2 regions of the Ruminiclostridium papyrosolvens DSM 2782 genome follow, and region 2 is predicted to be linked to the other one. Evidence: a T-box and tRNA genes for the amino acid it is inferred to sense, from the RefSeq annotation. Region 2 holds a T-box; the other holds one or more tRNA genes.
The links. The T-box of region 2 lies ahead of ileS (isoleucine--tRNA ligase). A T-box ahead of a tRNA ligase gene usually reads a tRNA of that ligase, here a tRNA-Ile.

Region 1: it has a tRNA-Ile gene. The T-box ahead of ileS (isoleucine--tRNA ligase) is inferred to sense a tRNA for this amino acid. The anticodon was not compared.

Annotation. Positions count from the first base shown of each region.
Region 1 covers NZ_CP119677.1:502,421-509,109, forward strand. The annotation lists gene P0092_RS02260 (hypothetical protein) at 1-846, shown strand, start outside; gene P0092_RS02265 (STAS domain-containing protein) at 886-1,203, shown strand; gene P0092_RS02270 (ATP-binding protein) at 1,292-1,678, shown strand; gene P0092_RS02275 (SigB/SigF/SigG family RNA polymerase sigma factor) at 1,681-2,430, shown strand; gene P0092_RS02280 (ATP-binding protein) at 2,500-2,934, shown strand; rRNA gene P0092_RS02285 (16S ribosomal RNA) at 3,397-4,918, shown strand; tRNA gene P0092_RS02290 (tRNA-Ile) at 5,112-5,188, shown strand; rRNA gene P0092_RS02295 (23S ribosomal RNA) at 5,705-6,689, shown strand, end outside.
Region 2 covers NZ_CP119677.1:2,839,349-2,846,037, reverse strand. The annotation lists gene pdxR (MocR-like pyridoxine biosynthesis transcription factor PdxR) at 1-872, shown strand, start outside; gene P0092_RS12630 (hypothetical protein) at 860-1,363, opposite strand; T-box leader at 1,523-1,780, shown strand; gene ileS (isoleucine--tRNA ligase) at 1,846-4,635, shown strand; gene aroB (3-dehydroquinate synthase) at 4,665-5,744, shown strand; gene P0092_RS12615 (DUF5665 domain-containing protein) at 5,918-6,220, shown strand; gene P0092_RS12610 (TraR/DksA C4-type zinc finger protein) at 6,245-6,689, shown strand, end outside.

The DNA of each region.
Region 1 (6,689 bases), 2.3 Mb from region 2:
ATTGAAAAAAGGTATGACGTAGTATTGAAAAAGCACCGTCAAATGAAAATAGACGGTACTTTGACAAAAGAAGCTGAAGAAGACTTCCAGAAGAAAACCGATGCTTATAGAATCCTTATGGGTTATGAGGTAGAAGAGCCAAAAGTACCGAAAAAGGAAACATATGTTGATAAGGCATTTGTAAAGGCGGGCATGGATAGAAAAAAAGCAGGTAACTTTTTCTATTACTATAAGTATCATATACTGGTGACAATTATAGTTATAATAATCATAGCAGCATCGATATATTCCATTGTAACTAAAGTAAAACCAGATATAACCATAGGTGTTCTGGGTGAAGTGCATGAACAGATGACTGATACCTTTAAACAGAAAATAACAAAGAATATACCTGAAATAAAGGAAGTTGGTCTTGAAACAGTAATGCTTAGTGACAGAATTAATGACCCAAATTCATCTATGTATATACAAAAAGCAATGGTTATTTTTGCTGCTTCGAATACAGATGTATTTTTGCTAAGCAAGTATGTATTTGATCGTTATGCTTATGATGGTGCTTTTATGGCCATGGATGATGTAGCCAAGGACTTAAAAATAGATACTAAGTCCAGTGACTATCTCAAACTAAAGGTTGTAGAAGAGTGGAATTTGCCCAAGAACCCGAATGAAAAGCGGACAGTCAAATCATATAAGGATTCTGAGCCTAAGTTATATGGAATAGATGTGACAAACAGTAAATTCTTCAAGGATGTAGATGTTTTAGGCCCTGAGAAGATTCTGGCTGTTAGAGCGAAGCCCAAAAACCTTGAACTTATACAAAAGCTTGCAAAGTTATTCGCGAATTAATTTATGTTTGAAAGAAACGCTGGTAAAGGGGGTAGTAACGTGGAACATAGTGAATTGAGTGTTCAAAAAATGCTGGATGGAGGTAAATGTCAAATTATCCTTTCAGGTGAAATTGATATTCACACATCACAGAACTTTAAAAACGAGCTGAATGAGGTGGTTAAATCCTGCAATGGGGACCTCTATATAGATTGCAAGGAACTTACCTATATAGACAGCACAGGCTTAGGCATACTTGTAGGTGCACTTAAAGAGGTAAGAAAAGAAGACAATCATATATACATTTGTAATTTAAAGGACAATATAAAGAAGCTATTTCTCATTACCGGCTTGGACAAGTTGTTTAAAATAGAATAACTATATTGTTAGAGAATGGGGTACACATTAACCGTGTACCTTTTTTCTAGTTAAAAAATGTTAATACAGAGCAAAAAGGAGAACATATATGAATAATATAGAAAATGATAATGTTATAATCATTTTACCTGCTAAAAGCGAATATGTAAGTACGGCAAGATTAACTGCATCAAGTGTTTCAACCAGAGCAGGCTTTAATATTGATGAAGTTGAGGATATAAAAGTTGCTGTATCTGAAGTATGTAATATGATACTATCAAGAACACAAAACAAGATAAGTCAGTATAGAATATCCTTTGATATCAATACTGACAATATTAAAATAACATTTACGGCAGAAAACACTACACTAAACTGTTTTGAAGAATCCATAGAAAACGAATACGGACTATATATTATGAAAGCGCTTATGGATTCAGTAGAGTTGTGTAATGAAGAACATTCCATAGTAATGACAAAAAGGATTGGAGTATAGCTATGGAAAACAAAACTCAAAATATACTAAACTACGATGAAGCGCAATTGTTTTCTCTATACATAAGTACGGGAAATCAGGATTACAGAAATGAGATTGTCTCAAATTACCTTAGTCTTGCAGAGTACTTATCCAAAAAATTTTTAAACAGAGGGGTCGACTTTGACGATATATATCAGGTGGCTTGTCTTGCTTTAATAAAAGCTGTAGAAAGATTCAGTCCTGAAAAGGGAGTAAAGTTTATAAGTTTTGCAACTCCTACAATTCTAGGTGAAATAAAGAGATTTTTCAGAGATAAGAGTACAACAATAAAGATTCCCAGAAGAATATACGAATCCCGTCAGGGAGTAAACAAGGCAAGAGATGAGCTTACACAAAAGTTGAGCAGAGTGCCAAGGGCAGATGAAATAGCTGAATACATGGGAATATCTGTTGATACAGTGCTGGAAATATTAGAAGCCGGAAGTTCTTCCATAGTTAAATCCTTGGATCAGTCAATTAATCAGGAAAATGATTCTGAATTGGGTGATACTTTAGGGTACGATGAGAAAACATATGAAATGATAGATAATAAAGACTTTCTGGAAAAGGCTTTAACATCATTTAATGACATAGAAAAAGAATTTATAAAATACAGGTACATTCAGAACATGACCCAAAAACAGATAGCTGAAATACTTGGAGTTTCACAGATGTATATTTCAAGAATGGAAAAGAAAATACTCGATAAATTCAGAACTTATCTCAAGTAGGTACATCATTGTTTACACCTTAGAAATACGGGTATTATATAATATAACAAAATTTAGGCAGGTGTAATTGTGAAAGCTATTACTTATATTATTAGCAATCCTGTAGATGTATCCGATATCGTTAGTCTAATTCTTGATTACATCACGTTAGGACATTGTGTCTGTGAAGATGTAATGTTCGAAATAAAGGTTATACTTAATGAATTAATTGTAAATGCAGTACAGCATGGTAATAAGTGCAATGAGTATAAGCATACGTATGTAACCTTTAAGATAATTGACAATTTTTTATATGTGAGTGTAATGGATGAGGGCAGTGGTTTTAACCCTGCAAAAACAGCATTGATAAATAAAAATTTGGATTGTGTAAATAATTTGTATTGCGACCATGGAAGAGGTTTGGTTATAGTTAGACAACTATGTGACAAAATAAAGTTCAATAAATGCGGGAATAAAGTTTCAATTATAAAAAACCTTGACGTACAACAACCTAAAGATGTTTAAGAAAATGGAAGAATAAATTAGAACATAGGTATAAAAAACATATAAATTAAGATAATAGTCGAAAATGGTAGCTGCATGGTAAATGTATTTGTTGACAATAAAAGTGTAATTATGATATTCTAAATAAGCCGTTGCTACGGAGGAAGACATTTTTTATACAATAGATGTTAAGAGATTAATTAATTTGTAAAAAAAGTGTTGACAGTGAAGTAGAGGCGTGTTATTATAATTAAGCTGATTGCGACAAACAAACAGCAAAAACCTTACAAAGCAGTCGTAAGAAGGCTTTATGGACTTTGAAAAGTAAACAGTGATAAACATGTAAAGGAACTCGAAAAATTCCGAAATCGTAAAACGATTTCAAAATTGAGTAACTTGCGAACTTTACAACCTGGTTTTTGGAAACAAGAACTAGAAAATAAGTCAGCAAATTTTAATGAGCTAATTAAATTTTTCAAATACTAATTTGAGAGTTTGATCCTGGCTCAGGACGAACGCTGGCGGCGTGCCTAACACATGCAAGTCGAGCGGAGTTAATTGAAAGCTTGCTTTTGATTAACTTAGCGGCGGACGGGTGAGTAACGCGTGGGCAACCTGCCTGTTACAGGGGGATAACACAGGGAAACTTGTGCTAATACCGCATAACACAACGAGAAAGCATTTTCTTGTTGTCAAAGGAGCAATCCGGTAATAGATGGGCCCGCGTCCAATTAGCTAGTTGGTGATGTAACGGACCACCAAGGCGACGATTGGTAGCCGAACTGAGAGGTTGATCGGCCACATTGGGACTGAGACACGGCCCAGACTCCTACGGGAGGCAGCAGTGGGGAATATTGCACAATGGGGGAAACCCTGATGCAGCAACGCCGCGTGAAGGATGAAGGTTTTCGGATTGTAAACTTCTTTAGTCAGGGACGAAAAAATGACGGTACCTGAAGAATAAGCCACGGCTAACTACGTGCCAGCAGCCGCGGTAATACGTAGGTGGCAAGCGTTGTCCGGAATTACTGGGTGTAAAGGGCGTGTAGGCGGGAATGTAAGTCAAATGTGAAATCCCAGAGCTTAACTCTGGAGCTGCATCTGAAACTATGTTTCTTGAGTGCCGGAGAGGAAAGCGGAATTCCTAGTGTAGCGGTGAAATGCGTAGATATTAGGAGGAACACCAGTGGCGAAGGCGGCTTTCTGGACGGTAACTGACGCTGAGGCGCGAAAGCGTGGGGAGCAAACAGGATTAGATACCCTGGTAGTCCACGCTGTAAACGATGGATACTAGGTGTAGGAGGTATCGACCCCTTCTGTGCCGGAGTTAACACAATAAGTATCCCACCTGGGGAGTACGGCCGCAAGGTTGAAACTCAAAGGAATTGACGGGGGCCCGCACAAGCAGTGGAGTATGTGGTTTAATTCGAAGCAACGCGAAGAACCTTACCAAGGCTTGACATAATAGTGAATACGGTAGAGATATCGTAGTCCTTCGGGACACTATTACAGGTGGTGCATGGTTGTCGTCAGCTCGTGTCGTGAGATGTTGGGTTAAGTCCCGCAACGAGCGCAACCCCTGTTGCTAGTTGATAACATTAAGATGATCACTCTAGCGAGACTGCCGGTGATAAATCGGAGGAAGGTGGGGACGACGTCAAATCATCATGCCCCTTATGTCTTGGGCTACACACGTACTACAATGGCTATAACAGAGGGAAGCTAAGCTGCAAAGTGGAGCAAATCCCCAAAAATAGTCCCAGTTCAGATTGTGGGCTGCAACCCGCCCACATGAAGTCGGAATTGCTAGTAATGGCAGGTCAGCATACTGCCGTGAATACGTTCCCGGGCCTTGTACACACCGCCCGTCACACCATGAGAGTCTGCAACACCCGAAGTCGATAGTCTAACCGCAAGGAGGACGTCGCCGAAGGTGGGGCCGATGATTGGGGTGAAGTCGTAACAAGGTAGCCGTATCGGAAGGTGCGGCTGGATCACCTCCTTTCTAAGGAGACATGGTTCATGCAACTACGGTTGAGATGAATCAAATCTTTAGGTCGAAGATAAATGACAGAAAAGCTTGAGCGAAGCTCGCTTGACTGGTAATCATTATCTTAGAGTTTCTTTACAATCACTGTTTAGTTTTCAAAGCCCATGTAACTATTTAAAAATAGTAATATGGTACTTGTATTATTGATGGGCTCATAGCTCAGATGGTTAGAGCGCACGCCTGATAAGCGTGAGGTCGATGGTTCGATTCCATTTGAGCCCACCATGGCTTTTAAAAAAGCCGAAAATATCAGTTGACATAATAATGAAAACTGGTATAATAGAAACTCCGCGGTCAGTGTTGAAACACAAACAACTGCGAGGTTTGTACCTTGAGAACTGAATAATGTTATTCAAAGAATGCGTTTCAAACAAGAGTTTGAAATACGTTTTAAGAAGATGAGAAGACAAGAGATATATATTAAATATGTATTTTCTGAAAAAGTAATAAGGGTAACATGTGAAGAAGGAGAAATCCTTTGAAACACGTAAAGCAGTTTACGTTGGAAACATGCAACTCTTAGGAAATTAACTCATTGATAGGTTAAGACAATCACTTTAAATCAATTACAATGTAATTGACATTGAGAATCTGATCAATCGAAGATATTCGATATATAAAAACTATAGATGCGAGTAATACAAGAAAGATGAGTGCCGAGGAGCGGAGCATACATAGGTATGTGAGCACCGCAGGACACGAAATCTGACGAAGTAGGACGACGCATGTAGAGTTTTTAGAGGTCAAGCTACTAAGAGCATAGGGTGAATGCCTAGGCACCAGAAGGCGATGAAGGACGTGACAAGCTGCGAAAAGCTACGGAGAGGCGCAAATAGCCATTGACCCGTGGATATCCGAATGGGGAAACCCGGCCGAGTTAAACACTCGGTCATCGTAACATGAATACATAGTGTTACGAAGGCAGACGTTGGGAACTGAAACATCTAAGTACCAACAGGAGTAGAAATCAAAAGAGATTCCGTAAGTAGTGGCGAGCGAAAGCGGAAGAGCCCAAACCAAAAGATAGCAATATCTTTCGGGGTTGTGGACTAGCATAATGATCCTTAAGACATAGCAGAATGAGCAGCTGGAAAGCTGAGACCATAGAGGGTAAAAGTCCCGTAAGCGAAATGTTAAGAGGCAGGCTAGAATCCAGAGTACCACGAGGCACGTGAAACCTCGTGGGAAGCAGGGTGGACCACCATCCAAGGCTAAATACTAACTGGTGACCGATAGTGAAGCAGTACCGTGAGGGAAAGGTGAAAAGAACCCCGGGAGGGGAGTGAAAGAGAACCTGAAACCCTATGTTTACAAGCAGTTGAAGAGCGTTAAGGCTCGACAGCGTACTTTTTGTAGAACGGTCCGGCGAGTTATTGTATGCAGCAAGGTTAAGTACTAAAGGTACGGAGCCGAAGGGAAACCGAGTGTTAAGAGCGCGTTAAGTTGCATGCTATAGACCCGAAACCGGGTGACCTACCCATGGACAGGTTGAAGCGGGAGTAAAATCTCGTGGAGGACCGAACCACATGACCGTTGAAAAGGTCTGGGATGAGCTGTGGGTGGCGGAGAAATTCCAATCGAACTCGGAGATAGCTGGTTCTCCCCGAAATAGCTTTAGGGCTAGCCTCAAGGGAAAATCATACGGAGGTAGAGCACTGAATGGGCTAGGGGCCTTACCGGGTTACCGAACCCTATCAAACTCCGAATGCCGTAATGATGTTACTTG
Region 2 (6,689 bases):
AAGTACTTTTAAACCCCGGTGATTATGTTGTAACGGAAACCCCTACTTATGATGGTGCCGTTGCAGCATTTAAATCAAGGGGTGCAAGGATTATCAGTGTAAACATGGATAAAGATGGGATGGACATGGAAGAACTCGAAAAAAAGATTCGTATCTGCAAGCCTAAGCTGATATATGTTATGTCCAGATATCAGAATCCGACTACGGTATGCTACAGCGAAGAAAAGCTAAAAAAGTTGCTGCTTCTGGCAAAAGAGAACCAACTGTATATTGTCGAAGACGATTCTATGTCAGAGTTATATTTTGAAAAGGAAAAACCTATGCCTCTTAAAGCTTTGGATATTGATAATGAATGTGTAATTTACCTGAAAAGTTTTTCTAAAATTCTAATGCCGGGTCTAAGAGTAGGGTGCATGGTTATACCTAATAAGCTTCTAAGCGATTTTACTAAAATAAAGCATACTAGTGATATTTCTTCATCAGGATTGATACAAAGGTCCTTAGACTTATATTTCAGAAGCGAAAAGTGGGAAGAACATTTACAGTATATGAAGGAGATTTACAGAGGTAGGTTTGAAGTTATGCTTACCGCATTGGAAAGATTGCAAAAGTATGGGGTAAAATATGAAAAGCCGGGTGGAGGGTTGTACTTCTGGGTAAGGTTGCCCCGTTATCTTAGCGCAAAGCTATTTTATCAAAAGTGCAAAGCAAATGGTCTTGTATTTATTCCATCAGGTATTTTTTATGATAATATACACAAAAACTGTGATGATTATATAAGGCTTAGTTTCGCATCTGCCGGAATTGACCAAATCAGTGAAGGCATGGCGATTTTAGAAAAGTGCCTTCAAAGCAAATATCAGGAAGAATAATTAAGACGTCTGAATCTTCCGAAAAGCTTGTTTCTATAGTATTTAATATAGGTACTTTGACTTAATCCATAATCAATTAAGACGGGGACATCCTTAACGATTCCCCAGCTTGACGCTCTCTTTAAGTCACCACTGCCTATTTTTTTACTTTCTATATCTTCTGCAAATAAGGGCCTTTTAATAAGGTCGTTCATTTTTTGTACTTTGTAGTACCTTAAAACGGTTCTGATATCAGTGATTCTTTTAGCTTTTACCATTATAAGATATCTGTGATTTTCAGAAGCAGCAAGAATTTCGGCAAAAAAGTCTGACTTGCAGGATTGATAAGTAGAATGCTCGGTTTCGTTCTGTAAAATGCCTCTGACATCTTTGGCTACCTTAACTACATAACCATTTCCCAAGTCATATACAATGCGGCATGAACCTGAACCGATAAGCTTGTAGTTATTTTTTTTCAGATTATTAATAAGCTCATTGAAGTCAAAATTCATTATGTGCTTTGCTCCTTTTCAATAAAGTACATTACAGTTTATTCCAATGGGTAGATTGTGTGATTTTTTATTATAAGTGAGCAGATAAGTGGTAAAAATTAAAATAGTAGCCTTGACGGCGGTTGGGTAATTGATGTATTATTAATTTAATATTATATTCTAAATATGATGATTGGAAAGAGTAGAAAGCAGTTGGCTTCACAGAGAGCGGAAGAGAGGTGAAATTTCCGCAGGTTCAAGCTTTTGAAAATCATCCATGAGTTGCAGCCTGAAATTCTATGATATGTGTGGAACATATACTGAAGTAGGGTGTGCCGGTGATGAGCCGTTATAAAACGAAGTGATTATTGTCATGTTATTATTTTTCATGCTACAAAATAATTTGGGTGGTACCGCGAAAATAGCCTCGTCCCTTTGATGGAACGGGGCTTTGTTATATTTTAGAATAATTAATTTACTATATTTAACCGGAGGTAATAGAAATGGCAGAAGATTATGGAAAATCTTTAAATCTACCACAAACTGACTTTCCTATGAGGGCAAACCTGCCTCAAAGGGAACCGGAATTCCTGAAAAAATGGGAAGACATGGATATTTATAATAAGCAATTGAAGAAAGCGGAAGGAAAGCCTTCCTTTATACTTCATGACGGACCGCCTTATGCAAATGGAGGTATTCACCTTGGAACCTCGTTGAATAAGATTTTAAAGGATATCGTTGTTAAGTATAAAAGTATGTCAGGATACTATACTCCATATGTTCCGGGCTGGGACACACACGGACTTCCGATTGAACAGAGAGCCATCAAGGAATTGGGGCTAAAGAGGCATGAAGTTGGTCCTGTTGTTTTCAGAGAGGCATGTGAAGGCTTTGCAATGAAGTATCTGGATATACAGAGAGAGTCATTTAAAAGACTGGGTGTAAGAGCTGACTGGGAGCATCCGTATGTAACTCTTAAACCGGAGTTTGAAGCAAAGCAGATAGAAGTTTTTGGGGAAATGGCTAAGAAGGGGCATATATATAAAGGCTTAAAGCCTGTATACTGGTGTCCTGAGTGTGAAACTGCTCTGGCTGAAGCTGAAATTGAATACGCAGACGATACTACCGTATCAATATATGTTAAGTTTCAGGTAAGAGATGACAAGGGAATTTTTGAAGGTGTCGCACCAAAGGAAAAGATTAACTTTGTTATATGGACAACAACTACTTGGACTTTGCCTGCAAACCTTGCAATTTGTTTGAATGAGTCATTTGAATACTCTGTTGTAAAAGCAAACGATGAGTACTATGTTCTCGCTGCAGAGCTTGTTGAAAATACAATGAAGGCTGCTGCTATAACAGAATATGAAACTGTTGCAAAATTCAAAGGCAGCGAGCTTGAAGGAATTCTTTGCAAGCATCCGTTCCTGGACAGGGATTCACTGGTTATTCTTGGAGACCATGTTACTCTTGAAGCAGGTACCGGTTGTGTTCATACTGCTCCGGGACATGGTGCGGAAGACTTCCTTGTATGCCAGAAATACAAGATTCCTGTATTGGTTCCGGTTGACAGCAAGGGCTTCCTGACTAAAGAAGCGGGACCTTTTGCAGGTATGTTCTACAAGAAATCAAATCCAGCAATAATTGAGAAATTGACTCAGGACGGCAGACTTTTAGCTTCAGAGAGTATTACTCACCAATATCCACATTGTTGGAGATGTAAAGACCCGATTATATTCCGTGCTACCGAGCAATGGTTTGCATCAATAGACAGCTTCAGAGACGCTGCTCTTGAAGCTATAAAAACTGTTAAATGGGTACCTGAATGGGGTCAGGAAAGAATAACTAACATGGTTAGAGACAGGGGAGATTGGTGTATTTCCAGACAGCGTATCTGGGGTGTGCCTATTCCGATATTCTACTGTAAAGACTGCGGTAAGGAATTGATAACTGATGAATCAATAAAGGCTGTGGCTGAGCTTTTCAGAGTAAAGGGATCAAATGCATGGTATGCAATGGATGCTTCCGAAATCCTTCCAAAGGGTACGAAATGTGGATGCGGACATGATGAGTTTTCAAAAGAAACAGATATTATGGATGTTTGGTTTGATTCAGGCTCCAGTCATGTAGCTGTTCTGGAAAACAGAGAAGGATTATCCTGGCCGGCAGATCTGTACCTTGAAGGAAGCGACCAACACAGAGGATGGTTCCAATCATCACTTTTGACTTCTGTTGCCACAAGAAAAGGAGCACCTTACAAAAAGGTTCTGACTCACGGGTATGTTATTGATGAAGAAAAGAGAAAGATGTCAAAATCACTTGGAAACGGTATTGATCCTGCTGATGTTATCAAGGAGTACGGCGCGGATATACTGAGACTTTGGGTTGCTTCATCAGACTACACGACTGATATTAAGATATCAAAGGATTTATTGAAGCAGCTTTCTGAAGTTTATAGAAAGATAAGAAATACAGCAAGATATATCCTTGGAAATATAAATGGCTTCAATCCTGATACAGACAGTGTTGATTACAGTGAATTGAGTGAACTTGACAGATGGGCTCTTTACAAGATGACTAATCTGATTAAGAAGGTTAATGAAGCATACAGCGGTTATGAATTCCATATGATGTTCCATGCAATCCACAATTTCTGTGTTGTTGACATGAGTAACTTCTATCTGGATATTATAAAGGACAGACTTTACACTTCGAAGCCTGATTCAAAGGAAAGAAGAGCAGCGCAGACTGTAATGTATGAAATACTTCAGTCTTTGGTAAGAATGTTGACTCCTGTTCTTGCATTTACTACAGAGGAAATTTGGCAGTATATGCCTCACAGAGCAGAAGACGATATCGAGAGTATTCAGTTGAACAGCTGGCCACAGGTAAATGAAATGTATTTAGATACCCAGTTGGCAGAAAAATGGGAAAAAATATTCGAGCTTAGGTCAGATGTTTCAAAGGCACTGGAAATAGCAAGAGCTAACAAAACTATTGGTCATTCTCTAAATGCTAAAGTAACTTTATATGCTGACGGAGAAAATCTTGAGTTTATTAAGAGCATAGAAAGCGACCTTGTTACTGTGTTTATAGTTTCAGCTGTTGAAATTAAAAATCTTGCTGATGCTCCTTCTGCAGCCCAAAATGATGAGGAAATGCCGGAAATAAAAGTTTCGGTTGAACAGGCACCGGGAGATAAGTGTGAGAGATGCTGGATGTTCAGTGAGTTTGTAGGCGAGGACGAAAAACACCCGACACTTTGTAAGAGATGTGCTGATGTAGTAGGTTAATAAGGCATATCAGATTTGGGAGACATATTATGATTAGACATACTATAAATCTAAATGAAAGAAGTTATCCTATTTGCATTGCAACAGACTTTCAGGAACTTGGGAAGGTTGTACTGTCATTCAGACAGGGTAACAAAGCCCTTTTGGTTACCGACGAGAATGTTGATAACTACTATTCTGATGAGTGTATGAAAGTGCTTCAAGACAGCGGAATAGAGGTTAACAAGTACGTTCTGAAGCCCGGTGAGAATAATAAAACACTTGAGGCAGTTTATGGTATATATAATAAAATGGTAGAGTGCAAGCTGGACAGAAGCAGTATTGCGCTGGCTCTTGGAGGCGGGGTAGTCGGTGATATTGTCGGCTTTGCAGCTGCCACCTATATGAGAGGTATCAACTTTGTACAGATACCTACATCACTGTTGGCACAGGCAGACAGCAGTGTTGGAGGTAAAACCGGAGTTGATTTCAATGGGCATAAGAACATTGTGGGTGCATTTTATCAGCCTAAAGCAGTGTTTATTAATGTAAATACTATTAAGACTTTGCCTAAAAGAGAAATTTCTGCAGGTCTTGCGGAAGTAATCAAACACGGTTTGATTTTGGATGAAGAATACTGTGAGTATATTAACTATAACTCTGATAAGATATTTAAATTTGATGAGAATGTTTTACAGTATCTTGCTAAAAAGAACTGTTCAATAAAGGGTTATGTTGTTGAGCAGGACGAAAAAGAGGATGATTTAAGGGCTATTCTTAATTTGGGTCATACAATTGGCCATGCAATTGAAACAATTGAAAATTTCAGACTTTTGCATGGAGAATGTGTGTCTATCGGAATAGTTGGCGCATTCAAAATGGCTCATTACATGGATGTTTTGGGTGAGCAAACTGTTAATCAGGTTAAAGCCATACTTGTAAAACTTGGCCTTCCTGTTTCTTTACCGGGACTGGATGCTGAGAGAGTATTCAACCAGATTTTTTATGATAAAAAGGTAAAGGACAGTAAATTGAAATTTGTTTTGCCACGTAGAATTGGTGAAGTTTTCCAATGCACCATTGAGGACAGCGGATTGATTAAAAAAGTTCTTTCAGATTTGGCTAAGTAAAATTAAATTTTATTAAAAGCACATTAACCGTTTTAGCATTTGTTAATCCGGTTTGTGTGCTTTTTTGTATTTAGTTAGAAAAATTTCTTACGAATAAATAAAGCTAAACAGAACAACCATAATTATATTGAAAAGTTTAAATTGCTTTCATGTGGAGGGAGTACTTATAAAATATGGCCAATAACAATCATTTAATTAGTGAACTGTCCAAAAAAGTTGATAATATGGCTCTTAAAATGGAGAAGATGAAATTCGTGGATTACGTTTATTATCTTGAACATCCTAGAAAAATGCTATGGGCAAATTTTGTAAGTGGTCTGGCAAGAGGTTTTGGGATAGCCATTGGATTTACTATTCTTGGAGCTATTGCTATTTACTTCCTTAATATTATAGTAAAAATAAATCTTCCATACATCGGACAATTTATAAGTGATATAGTGAAGATTGTGCAAAGCAGCAGTAGAAATGTTAGATGACAGTATTAACATAGGAGGAATCATATGGACAAGAATCAGCTGTTGCACTACAAAGATAAGCTTAAAACGGAAGCAAAAAGGACTGACACTGCGTTGGAACAAATGGGAGACTTGAAGGAGGGAGAAATGAGCAATTATACTCCTTCAGAGTTATCAAATTATGATAATCATCCTGCGGAACTGGGAAGCGAGCTATATACAGTTGAAATGAATCTGGCACTGAAAGTCCATGAACAAACAAAACTTAATGATATTAAGCTTGCTTTGAAAAAAATAGATAATGGAACCTATGGTGTTTGTGAAAACTGTAAAAAGGAAATAAATCCCGAGAGGCTTGAAGTGATGCCTGCTGCCAGATTTTGCATGGAATGTCAGGAGGATAAAGAAGCTAAAGAGATTAATACACCGGATCAGCAGTATAACGAAATTTTTGATAGTCCCTTTGGAAGAAAGCACTTGAATAAGCAAG